One region of the Paenibacillus sp. ALE2 genome, then DNA from elsewhere that is predicted to be linked to it. Evidence: predicted binding sites of a transcription regulator. Region 1 holds the regulator's gene; the other holds the start of a gene.

Region 1 (7,607 bases):
CTGGGAATACGAGCGTATCAAAAATTATATCCTCCGCTGCCAGACCGTAACGGTTCACCAACAGATCATAAGAACGCTTAGCTACCTCGAGCTTATCCTCACGCCCAATTGCCTGTCCACGTTCATCAATCGTTCCGACAACAACAGCAGCCCCGTATTTATGAATAATAGGAGCCATTTTCTCAAATTTCTCTTCACCATCCTCCAAATTAATGGAGTTAATAATTGCCTTACCTTGCGAATATTGAAGTGCTTTATCGATAACTTTAATATCCGTGGTATCAATCACCAATGGTACTTTCACCTTGTTTACAACCAGTTTCAAGAACGCTTCCATATCTATCATTTCATCACGGTCCGGATCTTGCACACAAATATCAATGACATGTGCTCCGCTTTTTACCTGAGCGCGGGCAATTTCAGACGCCTCTTCATATTTGCCTTCCACGATCAAACGCTTGAATTTCCGGGAACCCAGAACATTTGTTCGCTCACCAACCATATACGGACGATTATCCTGTTCAATATACACAGGCTCAATGCCTGATACGGCAGGAGGATGATGACCTACGAGCTGACGAGGCTCAAACTGCGCCATACTTTCACTCATTACTCTTATATGCTCTGGAGTAGTACCGCAACAGCCTCCCGCAATATTCAACCAGCCTTTTTCAGCGAAAGCAGCCATTTTACGAGCTAATGAATCCGGCGATTCATGGTATTGACCATTTTCATCGGGCAAGCCCGCATTTGGATAACAGCTAATAGCTGCAGAGGACATTTCAGACAAAGAACGAATATGATCACGCATAAACTCTGGACCTGTAGCACAATTCAGTCCAATCGAGATTGGATGTAAATGTTCGAGTGATATGCAGAAGGATTCGATGTTTTGTCCGGCCAACGTTGTTCCCATTGGCTCAATCGTGCCAGAAATCATTAATGGAAGCTCAATCCCTGTCTGCTCAAAAGCCTGACGAATTCCAATGCTACCTGCCTTAACGTTAAGCGTATCCTGTGAGGTCTCCAACAGAAGAACATCTACCCCACCTTCAATAAGCGCCAAAGCCTGCTCCTGATAGCTTTCAATCAGCTCTACAAATGTAACACCGCCTGTGACAGACAAGGTTTTTGTAGTTGGACCCATAGCTCCTACAACAAAACGAGGCTTGTCCGCAGTGCTGTACTTATCCACCGCGTTACGCGCCAGTTTGGCCGCCACCAGATTAATTTCACGGGCACGTTCTGGTATATCGTAATCCGCCAAAACGACGGATGTCGCTCCAAATGTATTCGTTTCAATCAGGTCTGCTCCGGCCTCCAAGTATGCTTCATGAATCCCTTGAATGACATCCGGTCTTGTTAAGACCAACATCTCGTTGCAGCCTTCTAACTCTTCCCCACCAAAATCAGCGGCAGAAAGGTCTTCCTGCTGAATCATAGTGCCCATAGCCCCATCAAGAAGGAGTATTCTTCGTTGTAACGCATCCTGCAAGCTAACTTTATCCAAAATTTCTTCACCCCCGCAAAACGTTAAATCCTAGTTTAGCAGAAACCGTATCATTTAGATAGATTGAAGTAAAAACATACGTTTTATGCAGGCTATTCTTCTTTACAAACGACTTAGCTGATCTATTTTTGTAGTATGCATCGTTATAGACGAACGTCTTTAAACTGTATCGTATTACTATAGTCGTTCCCATATAAATGCTTCAGCCTGTATTGTACAACTGGTTAAGACATGGTATTCTTTATACAACATTAATCCAAGTGGAAAAGAGGGATTTGTGCATGGCAGAAATTTTTATACGCAATACGAATGAGCGAATTAGCGGTGAAGAGCGAGTACGTGAATTTTTGGAGAGCTACCAGGTATTGTATGAACACTGGGATGCTTCCAAGCTGCCAGGGGAGCTGCAAGAAAACTTTACTTTGACAGATGATCAAAAAGCCGCTGTTCTTAAAACATTTGAACCTGAAATCAAAGATTTAGCCGCACGTCGCGGATATAAAATCTGGGACGTCATCACTTTATCTGAAGCAACGCCGAATTTGGAGGAGCTGCTGGCCAAGTTCGAGCAAATTCACACCCATACCGAGGATGAAATCCGCGCCATTGTTGCTGGTAAAGGGATTTTTATCATTAAAGGCTCTGAAGAGATCGGCTATTTTAATGTAGAGCTTTCACCAGGCGACGTTATTTCTGTTCCTGAAAATACACCGCACTTCTTCACTTTAATGGAAAATCAAAAGATCGTCGCAGTCCGCTTGTTCATCGAAGAAAATGGATGGATTGCTGAACCGTTCGAAGATCCAACATTCACTACAGCATAGTTACGATGTATTGTGTCAATAAGAAAACTCCCTCTGCTCTGTAGCATATCGAGCGAAGGGAGTTTTCTTTATACTTGTTTAGAAGACTGTAGATTATTTACTTTAAAGATTGAATAATTCCATACAACTCAGACAAATGCTTGATTTGGAACTTCGGCTTGATCTCTGTAGTATTGGTTTTATCGTTCCGATTCAACCACACCGAATGTACACCAGCTGACAAAGCCCCTTGAATATCAGTCGTCAGCTTATCTCCTACCATTAAAGCTTGTCCAGGTTCAATTCCTAGAAGTCCCAAAGCATGCTGGAATATAGAAGGATCAGGCTTGCCCCGACCAAAAGAACCTGAAATGACAACATGATCAAAAAAAGGAGCCAATTGAGGAACTCCATCCAGCTTCTCCTGTTGTAGATCAGGGGAACCATTTGTCAGCAATAGCAGCTTGTATTGTCCCTTCAATTGATCCAGAATTTCAAACGTTTCTTCATATACATGTGGACGTGCACGTCTTTCCGAAGCAAATTGGGCAGCCAACTTTTCCGCCAACTCCTCATTATCTATCCCCAGTTGCTGAAGCCCTCTGCGCCATGATTCCTTACGATAAACAGGAGCCAACTGTTCCAATTGACGGAATTCAGGTTGCTCACCTGCTGTAAAATTCGCCCACAGTCCTTCAAACGGATTAATGCCAATCATTTGAGTAAAACTAAAGGTTTCATAGGATTCATACAAAGCGCGCGCTTCCTTGCGTACGGCTTCTTCCAGCGTTTTCGGATCAGCGCCTGTTTCTCGGGAGCCTGTTTGACATGCTGCATCAAATGCCTCTTCTACACTACGTTCATCCCACAGAAGGGTATCATCAAGATCAAACATTATCGCCTGAATCGTCATACGAATTATCCACTCTCTTTCCACTGTATATGTAAGCTTGTCTGTTTGGTCACGAATCAGATCATTATGTGTGCCCATATTAAGCAAGTGGCCGCACCATGTTATATGAAAAATAACATCATACGGCCTTACTTACAGAGCTACAGGCTAAATCGGTTATTTCTTATCTACCTGTATCTGATTGGATAGTGCAAATTTTTCAAGGCGCTCTGCGATGGCATCTGTATCATAGCGTCCCAGTGATTTTGTGAAAATAAAATTACCGCCCTTCCCTTTTCTTTCAACTGTAACGTAACCCTTTTCAATTTTGATGGCTTTCATGTCCCCTGCCGTCATCGGCCGTTCTCTGCCACCTTTTAACATATAAAGGGTATCTTTTCCCACTTTTAAATAAGGACGGCGAATGAAGAAGATAACAGCCAGCATCAAGTACAAGCCAAATACCAGCCAATCCATTCCCCGCATGCCGGTCTTAGTCAAAAAGTAACTCATAAGCATGTACAATACAGCAAGACCAGCCAGCATGATTGGCACAGTAATATTACGGCCACGGAAAATGTCCATTGCTGAACCTGCGCCGTTAATGGTTTGAATGCCTTGTTTCTTACGCGTTTTATTTAAATGCGCTGTGTTTTTACGTACTTTTCTTTCAAATGATCGGGCCATCTCTCAATTCCCTTCCCAATAAATATTACATTAAAACAATTGCCTTAAAGCTGATCTATATAGATACCAAGAAAGATACCTAATAACAAAAGGCAAATGACGCAGGCTTTAGCAACATTATTGCTTCAGCCCGCCATTTCCCTTCGACGTATCATCGTCCACAAATTCAATGGTTTCAAGCTGCTGCCGAAAATTACGGCGAATGTTGCCTAAATAAATTTCCCGAAGGTTGGCGCGCTCCGTGGTTTCCTCTTCCGTCAATCCTTCGGCTTTTGCTTTGCGCGCTAATTCATTAATGCGCTGTACCAAACTGTCTATATCCAAATTGTGTCCCCTCCATAAAAGCAAAGATATAATACACTTTGACATGTAGAAAAGAGCTTGTCAAGGCTCCCTCATTGCGCTCCTTGACAAGCTCTATAGTCTTATAGATCAGAAGGGTGGGAGCTTAAGTACCTGACCTGCCTGCACCCCCCGATCCTCCAAATCGTTAATACGTACAATTCCTTCAATATATACCCGTGTATCCATTCGTTCCGGTTTATGATTCACGGCAATCTTCCATAACGTATCTCCAGGTTGTACAGTCAGCTTAATCACTTCTTCATTGGAAACTGGAGGTGCTGCGAAAACCGTAAGTACACCTGCCCCTGCAACCCAAACGATAATTACTAGAATAAGAAGCTTAAGTAAAAGAGTATTGGTAAGAGCCTGTAACAAACGTACCTTACCCTCTTTTCGGGTCTCCTGTAAATTCTCTAAATTCATCGGAAAAATACTTTGATAAGTGCTATATTTCATAATTGGCCGCGTCCTCCAAACGTTTGTTCTTATGTTTTTCACAATATAACACGAACGTTTGTTTTGTTCAATAGAAAAGAGAACAAAAGTTCGTGAATATTTTTAGGGATTATTTAGAACTTATGTTTGTACGAACGGAGGTTCTATGCTATAATTTTCCCAAACGTTACTAAATGGGGTTGATACGGTATGTCTAAGATTTCGAGCCGCCAGCAGGCCATTCTTGAATTTATCCGCAATGAAGTGCGTCTAAAGGGATACCCCCCTTCTGTGCGCGAAATAGGCGAGGCAGTCGGATTGGCCTCCAGTTCTACGGTTCACGGTCATTTGGATCGTTTGGAGAAAAAAGGACTCATTCGCCGCGATCCTACGAAACCACGGGCTATTGAATTACTCGGTCAAGACGAATCGGATAACAGCAACTTGATTAATTACTCCATTAGTCGTGTTCCCGTTGTCGGCAAAGTAACCGCTGGTCTTCCTATTACGGCGACAGAAAATATTGAAGATTACTTTCCTCTTCCCCAACACTTTGTTGGTGAGGATAAAATATTCATGTTATCTGTTGTAGGCGAAAGCATGATTGAAGCTGGTATTGCTAACGGAGACTATGTAATCGTGCGTCAGCAGCAGACCGCTGATAACGGAGACATTGTAGTAGCTATGACAGATGAAGACGAGGCTACAGTTAAAACCTTTTACAAAGAAAAAGATCATATCCGGCTTCAACCTGAAAATCCAGCCTTTGAGCCACTTCGACTGACACACGTCAGCATATTGGGCAAGGTTGTTGGACTCTTCCGGGACTTCCACTGATTTATCGTGCTTTCTTCCCCGTTATACTACCACGAATATAAAACCGGCCGCCTAGGCGAGCCGGTTTTATATTGTTATTATGTTTACTATGTATGTGTCTCCAACTATTCTTTCCTTTTCAGCAACCTATATTGTCTCTACTATTATATCCGCCCCATTATCCGAGATAGTTCCACTCTGATCTCGAACTGTTTACTTTTATTAGCTAAACAAATGGAAATTTGACACATATGAACCTACGGTGACCTTCCTCTATAACGTAAAGTTGGGAAGGCGAACGCAGGCTAGCATGAGCTTTTTTTGTTAAACATTTAGGAACATAGGTACTAGCTTCTTTTTGTCTTTAGTAGATTTATGCTGATACATTACTAGCACAATTGACATATGTATATAGCAGACCTAAAGCAAAGGAGTTATGCAGATGATCAGAAATAGAGTTAAAACGTATAAGCATCGCATCGGGAAAAACAGATATCTGGTCGTTAAAGTCTTTCAAGCCGCAGCTGCTAAAACAGGAAGCGGAAATGCACTCGCAACTAACGCATTAAATATCAAAATTTCCAAGCGTAAGCATAAACATCATTAAGATTTAACCGTACCTTCATTTCTTTGAAGGGAGGTGATATTATGAGCAGAAGACACAGCAACCGTGAATTGAGAAGAAGAAGATTAAACATCCGTTCCAACCAAAGAGCCAATGCGCGTGCAAGAGGTAACGCACTGGCTGTTAATCTGTTTAGCGTGAATGATGGACAACGCAGACGTTAATAATTATTTTCAAGCAAAAAGCAGGAAGAATTCTTCCTGCTTTTTTTGTGTTAAATAATACACCAAACTACCAATCCCGCCAGTTATAGCTTCCTCAGACTTGTATCCGATTTTCATAACTTAAGCATTTCTAGCTGTAAAACCATTCATTAGCTTAACATTGCTGCAATGGATTTGCTCTATTATTTAATTTAATACTTTTTTATAAGGTCCCACTTGCCCGCTTTTCTTTATAAATTTTATAAACAAGGCTCGAACAACAGGACCCATAACCAATAATTGTAATGGATAGGCCAAAACAAAGTTCTTTATAAAAATTTCTAAATATGCTTCAAATAATGAATGATCGCCAATACCCTGACTTAGAATTGAAGTTAATAAACCGTAGAAAGACATAGAACAGGCCATTCCGAACACCATACATGTTGAAATCGTGATAATTAAAAATATTTTTTTGGATTTATCAAAAGGTAGGCTTAAAGCAACTTTTTTTGCTACAGGACCCACGATATATAAATCTAATATGAGCGCTATAATAAATCCAATTAGAAATTCAACAGCAATGGTAATCAAGCTAATTTTTCCAATCAATCCGTTAATCAAAAGATTATAGAAGGTCATAATAACGACCATTCCAAAACACATAATAACCCCAAAGTAAAAGCTTTCCTTTTTAGTTGTTGGCATTTAATTCAACCTTTCATTTTTGGATGTGATTATTTTAGCTGCAACCAAATTTTCATGTAAGTGAACTTTTTATGAACATATCGTAACAGACAAAGACAAGTAAGGAATATTCTTCAGAACTAGTGAACTATGTACAAACCCATTACACATGTATAACATTAAATACAAATAATAAAAAATATCTCTATTACTTTGTATGGCTCCAATGGAGATTATGCTACCGCTACACTCGATGGAAGTTTTGAAGGCCCTACCCGTTGGCTTAGTGATGGCGGTTTTCCAGATTTCGAAACACTTTTCCCTTCTTAAGAACAACACTACTTTCAACAATTCTCTAAAAGACTCTGTCAATAGTTGATGAAGTCTTATTTTATATTGAAAAATCCCCACTACCTTAGCTGGTCGGCGGGGATTTCGCTTATTTACAGTATTTACTTATACTGCACATTAGGAATTTTCTAATATTTGATTATAGCTGATCCTGCTTTAACCCACTCTTTGGATTCTAGTTGAATCCATCCATATACAGGTGAGTCAGAATCGATTTTTTGTTTTATCAGTGAAAGGTTTTCATAGTTGCTGGAACTGTAAAGCGACCCTGTCTTTGGCGCAACTTTTACTGTCAGAATATTTTTTATATTTG
Region 2 (7,607 bases), 870 kb from region 1:
GTAATATCGCGGGCCAATCGGAATGCTTCCGCATCATCAATTTTCTCTGGCTGTACCATGACACGAACTTCGCGTCCGGCTTGAATTGCGTATGATTTCTCAACGCCTTCAAAAGATTCGGAGATGCGTTCGAGCTTCTCTAGACGACGGATGTACGTCTCTAGCGTTTCACGCCGCGCTCCCGGTCTTGCTGCTGACAGAGCATCTGCCGCTCCAACCAGCATGGCGATCACTGAAGTCGCTTCGCAGTCGCCGTGATGTGAAGCAATGCTGTTGATAACGACCGGGTGTTCCTTGTACTTCTTCGCCAGTTCCACGCCAATTTCAACGTGTGATCCTTCCACTTCGTGATCCAGCGCCTTCCCGATGTCATGCAGCAATCCTGCCCGTCTTGCCAGTACAACGTCCTCGCCCAGTTCCCCGGCCATTAGACCTGTCAAGTATGCAACTTCCATCGAGTGCTTCAATACGTTCTGTCCGTAACTCGTACGGAACTTAAGACGTCCCAAGATCTTGATCAAATCCGGATGCAAGCTATGCACACCCACTTCAAAGGTAGCCTGTTCACCATACTCACGGATTCGTTCGTCCACCTCTTTACGGGATTTTTCCACCATCTCTTCAATACGAGCCGGATGTATCCGTCCGTCCGCTACGAGCTTCTCAAGAGCAGTACGCGCAATCTCTCTACGAATCGGATCAAATCCGGACAATATAACAGCTTCCGGCGTATCATCAATAATGAGGTCGATTCCAGTAAGGGTTTCAAGTGCACGAATGTTACGGCCTTCGCGTCCGATAATCCGGCCTTTCATTTCTTCGTTCGGCAATGTCACAACAGAAACCGTCGTTTCTGCTACATGATCTGCCGCACAGCGTTGGATGGCCAGTGTGATGATTTCGCGGGACTTTTTGTCCGCTTCTTCTTTGGCCTGCTGTTCAATTTCCTTAATCATCTGAGCTGTTTCATGACGAACTTCCTGCTCTACGTTGGTCAGAATAATACTTCTTGCATCCTCCATCGTAAGATTAGAAATACGCTCCAACTCAGTTACCTGGCTCTTGTAAATCAAATCAATTTGCTGCTGGGTTTCATCGATTCGTTTCTCTTTGTTGGCCACTTGTTCTTCTTTGCGTTCCAGCGATTCCAATTTTTTATCCAGCGATTCTTCTTTTTGCAGCAATCTTCGTTCCTGTCGTTGAATTTCATTACGACGTTCACGAGTTTCTTTTTCAGCTTCGGCACGGATGCGATGAATTTCATCTTTTGCTTCCAATACCGTTTCCTTCTTCAGCGCTTCTGCCTCTTTTTTCGCGTTCTCCACGATTTGCGCGGCAGCTTCTTCCGCACTGGAGATCTTAGCTTCTGCAATAGATTTGCGAATAAAATAACCAATCCCGAACCCAAAGAATAACGCGGCTACAGCAACGAGAACGAACCAGATCGCAGTCATCATACTGTTCACCTCCCCGTTGGTTCCTCCAAGGCATTCCTTGGGACTTTTTGAAATTGTCACATTTACTTTGATCGTCAAACTAAGATAACGACTCAAGGTCGCTTCATTTCATATGCACATGCTTTCACACGTACAATTCCGCCTGGCATAGCGGCATCACTTGTTATTTGGCGATGAGAACTTTACCGTGGATTCCGCTTTTTTGGAAGGAAAAAGGGCACTCCACAAATATCGTTTCATATATATTTTATTATTTGACAAATGGCATTGTCAAGGGAATGCAAACATTAGTAGACTACCGTGCAGCTGTCCATATCATAATTAGCTCATCTAGCCAGAAGTTCAGCTACCGTTTTGCAACTTATTCCTCCCAATGCAGTAATTCCTCGTCATCGAAAGCTCCGTCTTGCTCAGCCGCACTGAGATGATTGACCACGCGGCGTGTCATATCCCCCGAATATCCGCGTCTCATAAGAAACGGAAATGTTTTCCTTTTTTTATCCATTATATCACCACGTACCTGATTCCATTTTTTACGTCCAATCGACAATGCACTCTCCCACTCCTCATTGTCAGTGATCTCACCTAATGCTTCCCCGATAGAGGCTTTAGAGATGCCCTTCTGACGAAGTTCTTGTCTGATCCACATCTTACCCTTACGTCGGCTTGTTATACGCTGTCTTGCCCACTGACGGGCGTATAAATCATCATCTACAAGCTTCTCCCGTTGCAATCGCACCAATATCTCATCAATAACAGTCTGATCCACTTCCTTTTGCGCTAAACGCTGGGCAATTTCCTGACGTGTACGAGGCTTTTGCCCCAAATAGCGCAGCGCATGTACATAAGCCTGTTGTTTTTCATCTGCCAGAACGATATCTTCTAGTTCTTTTTTGACGAATGACGTTCCTTTGAACATGTTGTACTTGATCATTACATCTTCCAATACAGACAGTGAATATGGACCAAAATGAATGATGTATCTTCCACGGTTGCGTCTCTGCCCCTGCTCCACTCTAGTAATCATCAATTCCTCATGATCTGGAAAAAGAGAAATCCCTTGCTGTTTATCTTCTTCCGAAGTGTATTCATCTTTATCGTCCAACTGCACTATGTTTCCCTCACTTTGAAATTCACGAAAGCAGCCTATGATCACCTGCTACGCAAAAGTTAGATTCTGCTGACAAAGCAGACTGTATTTGATGCAAAAATGCCCTGCACAACTGTGCAGGGCATCAGAATTATGCTATTCAAACGGACTGTACCATAATCCCTAGGCTACAGTTCACATGACAGATCAAAAGCGAAGTCTCAGGCAAGCTTATTCAAGCTCCAGCAATTCCTGTTCTTCCTTGGCCTCCTGCGCTAACTCTTCTTCTGTCGGTGGAGCAATTGTTGTAATCAAATTACTGGCCACCCGGATTTTTTGCTCGATCGTACTAGCAATGTTCGGATTTTCCTTCAAAAATTGCTTTGCATTCTCACGTCCCTGACCAAGGCGCTCGCCTTCGTAGGAATACCAAGCTCCGCTCTTGTCGACAATGTCATGCTCCGTGCCGATGTCAATCAAGCTTCCTTCTTTGGAAATACCCTCACCGTACATAATATCCACTTCGGCCTGACGGAAAGGAGGCGCAACTTTGTTCTTCACGACTTTAATACGTGTGCGGTTACCCACGATGTCGTTACCCATTTTCAAGCTTTCGATACGACGAACATCCAAACGTACCGTAGAGTAAAACTTCAAAGCACGTCCACCTGGTGTAGTTTCAGGGTTACCGAACATAACACCTACTTTTTCACGGAGCTGGTTGATAAAGATAGCAATGGTTTTCGATTTATTAATGGCTCCAGACAGCTTACGTAATGCCTGTGACATCAAACGCGCTTGAAGACCGACATGGGAATCTCCCATTTCGCCTTCAATCTCTGCCTTCGGTACAAGTGCCGCTACAGAGTCTATGACGATAATATCCACTGCCCCACTACGCACAAGAGCTTCGGCAATCTCCAATGCCTGCTCACCTGTATCTGGTTGCGATAGTAACAACTCATCAATATTGACACCCAGCTTGCTCGCATACGACGGATCAAGCGCATGCTCGGCATCGATAAAGGCGGCTTGTCCGCCTGTTTTTTGCACCTCTGCGATAGCATGAAGAGCTACTGTCGTTTTACCGGATGATTCCGGTCCATATACTTCAATAATCCGGCCTCTTGGAAAGCCGCCCGTTCCTAACGCAATATCCAAAGCAATCGAACCACTGGGGATTGTTTCCACTTGCATGTGGGTAGACTCACCCAACTTCATAATGGAACCTTTACCAAATTGCTTTTCTATTTGACGGAGCGCCATATCCAGCGCAGCACGACGATCTGACAATAAACTCACATCCTTCATTGTTTGTACTTTAATAATACCTTGTTTTGACACGCTTGCCAAGCATTTTTTCGAACATACATTCGTTTTTTTATTTCCCACAACTCTCTTCTATAATTAAACCTTTCTCATAAAACGAAAAAAGAACCGCTGGCAAAAAGCTTTGCAACGGTTCTTCCGATAAGGAGATTATATCATGAATATCTATCTAAAACAACTCATCGATAATTAAGAGAGTTTCTCGTTCTCTACCAATCGACGCCACAATCTGTACAAGATAGCTTTGACGGATCGCAAGCGAATGGTCTCACGGTTACCGCTTAAATTTAGCTCATATACCTCCGTTTCCTTGTCACGCTGAGCAATACCAATATACACCAGACCGACTGGCTTCCGCTCGGAATATCCGGGCCCAGCTACACCAGTAACGGAAAGTCCGAAATCACTGTCCATAATCATTCTTGCCTGCTCTGCAAGCACAAGGGCTACTTCCTTACTCACTGCGCCTGGCGCATGATCGCCTTCCAAATAATCATAGGGCACATTGAGCAATTTCATCTTCATTTCATTGGAATAACACACGATGCCACCTTGAAACATAACAGCACTGCCAGGTATAGAAGTGATGTGTTCCATCAGCATACCGCCTGTACAGCTTTCCGCCGCACTCACAGTGAGTCCGCGTTTGGCCATTAAATCTACAATCACCTTCTCCAGCGTAACATCTTCACTTGCATACATATATTCGGAAAGACGTTGCTGAATTTGTACTTCCGTAGCCGTTAGCTTAATTAAAGCTTCACTCTCACTGGCCGCCTTGGTGGATATACGGATCGTAACTTCCCCTTCCTTGGCATAAGGAGCAATCGTGGGGTCCGTCTGGGATTGGATCAGATCTAGCAAGCGAGTTTCAAGAGCTGACTCACCGATCCCTGCAAATTTTAGCATTTTCGAATAAATTGGCATCTCCTCACCGCTCAATGCCTGCTGAAGCAACCATGGTTTAGCATGATTTGCAAACATAGGTTTAAGCTCCTTAGGCGGTCCGGGCAAAACCACATAAAATTTACCGTCCTGTGCAATCGCATCCCCTATAGCTAAACCTGTCTCATTTTCAAGCGGAGTGGCTCCTTCAATAGAAAGCGCCTGCCGGCGGTTATTCTCGGTCATTTCGACCCCGCGGTTCCGGAAAAACTGATCAAGCTTGTCCATGGCAAGACGATCTATCTGCAATTTCCGCCCCAATACAGCCGCTATCGCATCTTTTGTCAAATCGTCCTGAGTTGGTCCCAGCCCACCAGAAAACAAAATAATATCCGCACGCTTCTGAGCAAGTCGTACCGCTTCCTGAAGTCGATCCATGTTATCGCCAACTACAGTCTGAAAATATACATCAATGCCGATTGTAGCTAGCTCTTGTGATAAATATTGGGCATTTGTATTTACTATTTGTCCAAGTAATAACTCTGTTCCTACTGCAATAATTTCAGCTTTCATCAATTCGTCCTCCTATGATGCGTATATTGTGGGAATTATGTAAAGAAACAGCAATAAGTTAAGTCCCTATTGCTGTTTCCATAAGATTTATCCTGTTACACTTTAGAGGAGCTCAGCAAATGGATATTCTTTACAAAGTAATCAATACCCGAATAAATGGTGATTAACACAGCTGCCCATATCGCTATTAAATCAAACGGAATACCCAGAAAAACAAACGGGAAATTATTAATGAGCAGTGCTACAATAGCAACGATCTGGATGATCGTCTTTAATTTCCCCCAATTGCTTGCAGCAACCACAGAGCCATCCAATAAAGCGATCTGTCTTAGACCCGTAACCGCAAACTCACGACTGACAATCACAACAACAACCCATGAATCGATTTTTCCCATTTCTACCAAAGAAACCAAAATAGCAGTTACCAACAGCTTATCAGCAAGGGGGTCCAACAGCTTGCCCAAATTGGTGACCATATTATTTTTACGAGCCAAATATCCGTCAAGGCCGTCTGTGCTGGCTGCTACAAGGAAAATAATAGCCGCAATCAGCTGATTATACGGCAGCTTGAAAGCACCGATCTCAATCGGTGGCGGATAAAAATCAAAATCCACCAGCAAAGCCAGCATCATCACCGGGATAAGGCAAATCCGCGTTATTGTAATTCTGTTGGGTAAATTCACAACACACTCTCCCCTGATTATCGTACTTGATTACAAATGGCAGCTTTCGGATTGAAATCAATCCTATGTAAAATCGCTTTCGACGAGCGTTATACACCTTAATGTCTGCATTTTCGTTACAAGTATAATATGGCGCAAAACGCATGTCAAAATAACCTGCTGCACATCAAGCAACGTTTAGTCCTACAAAATCTATGAGAGAAAACGGCTTATTTCATGTTTGTAAATTGAAGCTCCAACGGCAGATCAGCTTTCCGCAGCAATTGAATAATGGCCTGTAGGTCATCCCTATTTTTTCCAGTTACTCGAATTTGATCACCTTGAATCTGACTTTTCACTTTTAGCTTGGAATCCCGAATAAGGATATTAATTTTTTTGGCGTTATCCTGATCAATTCCCTGCTTAAGAGAAAGACGCTGACGCACTGAACCTAAAGAGGCTGGTTCTAATTTTCCAAATTCCACATTTTTAAGGGATAAACCTCGTTTGACCATTTTAGATTGCAAAATATCAATCACCGCATTAAGCTTGTATTCATCTTCCGATGCAATCGTAAGAGCATCTTTCTCAAGCTTGAGGCTACTTTTGCTCCCCTTGAAATCAAATCTTGTTTCAATTTCACGCTCCGTCTGATGAACCGCATTTGTTAACTCCTGCATATCCATTTTGGAGACGATATCAAATGAATTTTCTGAAGCCATCGTTTCACTTTCCTTTCCACAACAAAGTTCAATATCTAATTATAGGCTAGTCATTTATAAAAATCCAATAATCCGTTCACTAAAAAGGCGTTCTTGCCAGTTCCCCGACAAAAACGCCTTTATTTACAATTACAGTTTAACATTTCTAATAGTGACTTCGTGTTGGATTTCTAAACATATCCAAAATTCCAAGCACAATGTGAGCAAGACCAAAGCCTAATATGCCATAGCCCCATGCATTCGGTGTTAGATAATAGCCCAGTAAACTGACAATAATCCCGAGCCCAGTCACAATCCAGCTGACGGTCATAACGTATACACCTCACTTTGCGGAAAATGAAATGACTGACTTTCCAAGAATTACAGTCATTAGTATTTCCCCGCAACAAGGCATTTATTCACCATCAGTAGTTGTACTAGAATCTGTCCCACTTTGTGTAGTATCCGTACTACCATTTGTCGTCGTATCCGTTGAACCCGTCACCCCAGTACTCGCTCCAGTGGAAGAAGCTTCCCCTTGCTGTATCAACACCCGAGTCGTCGATTTATTATCGGTTATCGGTTGGCCGGCGACGGAAATATCCGTGGCAGAAGACCGTCCTGATTTGATATATAAGCCTTCTGGACCGATATCGAAAGACATGGCATCTCCACTTTTAGTCATACCATAGCTCAGCTTTTCTCCACGGGAATTTTGTCCCTTGTACACCTCAAGCCAGCTTTCGCCCGTTGCTTTAATATCAACCTTGACCGTGGCCCCCGTTGCACTGGAGACTTTGAAGATCGTCGTCTTGCCTTGCTTACCATCCTGAGCCACAGTTACTCCCTGCGCTGGCGTAGTCGTATCCGGCTGCTGACCAGGATTTGGAGTAGTCGCATCTGTAGTTCC

The links. Region 1 encodes LexA, which represses DNA repair genes until DNA is damaged. Its sites were predicted from a motif close to CGAACATATGTTCG; they were not measured.
Region 2: the regulator LexA is predicted to act here: its motif matches at 3,910-3,923, upstream of recA (recombinase RecA).

The regions. Positions count from the first base shown of each region.
Region 1 covers NZ_CM134213.1:4,204,141-4,211,747, reverse strand. Annotated here, with positions in the region: gene metH (methionine synthase) at 1-1,510, opposite strand, end outside; gene ACXHJ1_RS18465 (1,2-dihydroxy-3-keto-5-methylthiopentene dioxygenase) at 1,792-2,334, shown strand; gene ACXHJ1_RS18460 (HAD family hydrolase) at 2,432-3,226, opposite strand; gene ACXHJ1_RS18455 (hypothetical protein) at 3,383-3,892, opposite strand; gene ACXHJ1_RS18450 (DUF896 domain-containing protein) at 4,010-4,216, opposite strand; gene ACXHJ1_RS18445 (LysM peptidoglycan-binding domain-containing protein) at 4,325-4,693, opposite strand; gene lexA (transcriptional repressor LexA) at 4,883-5,509, shown strand; gene ACXHJ1_RS18435 (hypothetical protein) at 5,931-6,095, shown strand; gene ACXHJ1_RS18430 (hypothetical protein) at 6,137-6,277, shown strand; gene ACXHJ1_RS18425 (DUF2798 domain-containing protein) at 6,464-6,964, opposite strand; gene ACXHJ1_RS18420 (hypothetical protein) at 7,423-7,607, opposite strand, start outside.
Region 2 covers NZ_CM134213.1:5,076,213-5,083,819, forward strand. Annotated here, with positions in the region: gene rny (ribonuclease Y) at 1-1,457, opposite strand, end outside; gene ACXHJ1_RS21695 (regulatory protein RecX) at 1,819-2,568, opposite strand; gene recA (recombinase RecA) at 2,779-3,840, opposite strand; gene ACXHJ1_RS21705 (competence/damage-inducible protein A) at 4,066-5,334, opposite strand; gene pgsA (CDP-diacylglycerol--glycerol-3-phosphate 3-phosphatidyltransferase) at 5,430-6,017, opposite strand; gene ACXHJ1_RS21715 (YajQ family cyclic di-GMP-binding protein) at 6,227-6,718, opposite strand; gene ACXHJ1_RS21720 (hypothetical protein) at 6,864-7,028, opposite strand; gene ACXHJ1_RS21725 (helix-turn-helix domain-containing protein) at 7,113-7,607, opposite strand, start outside.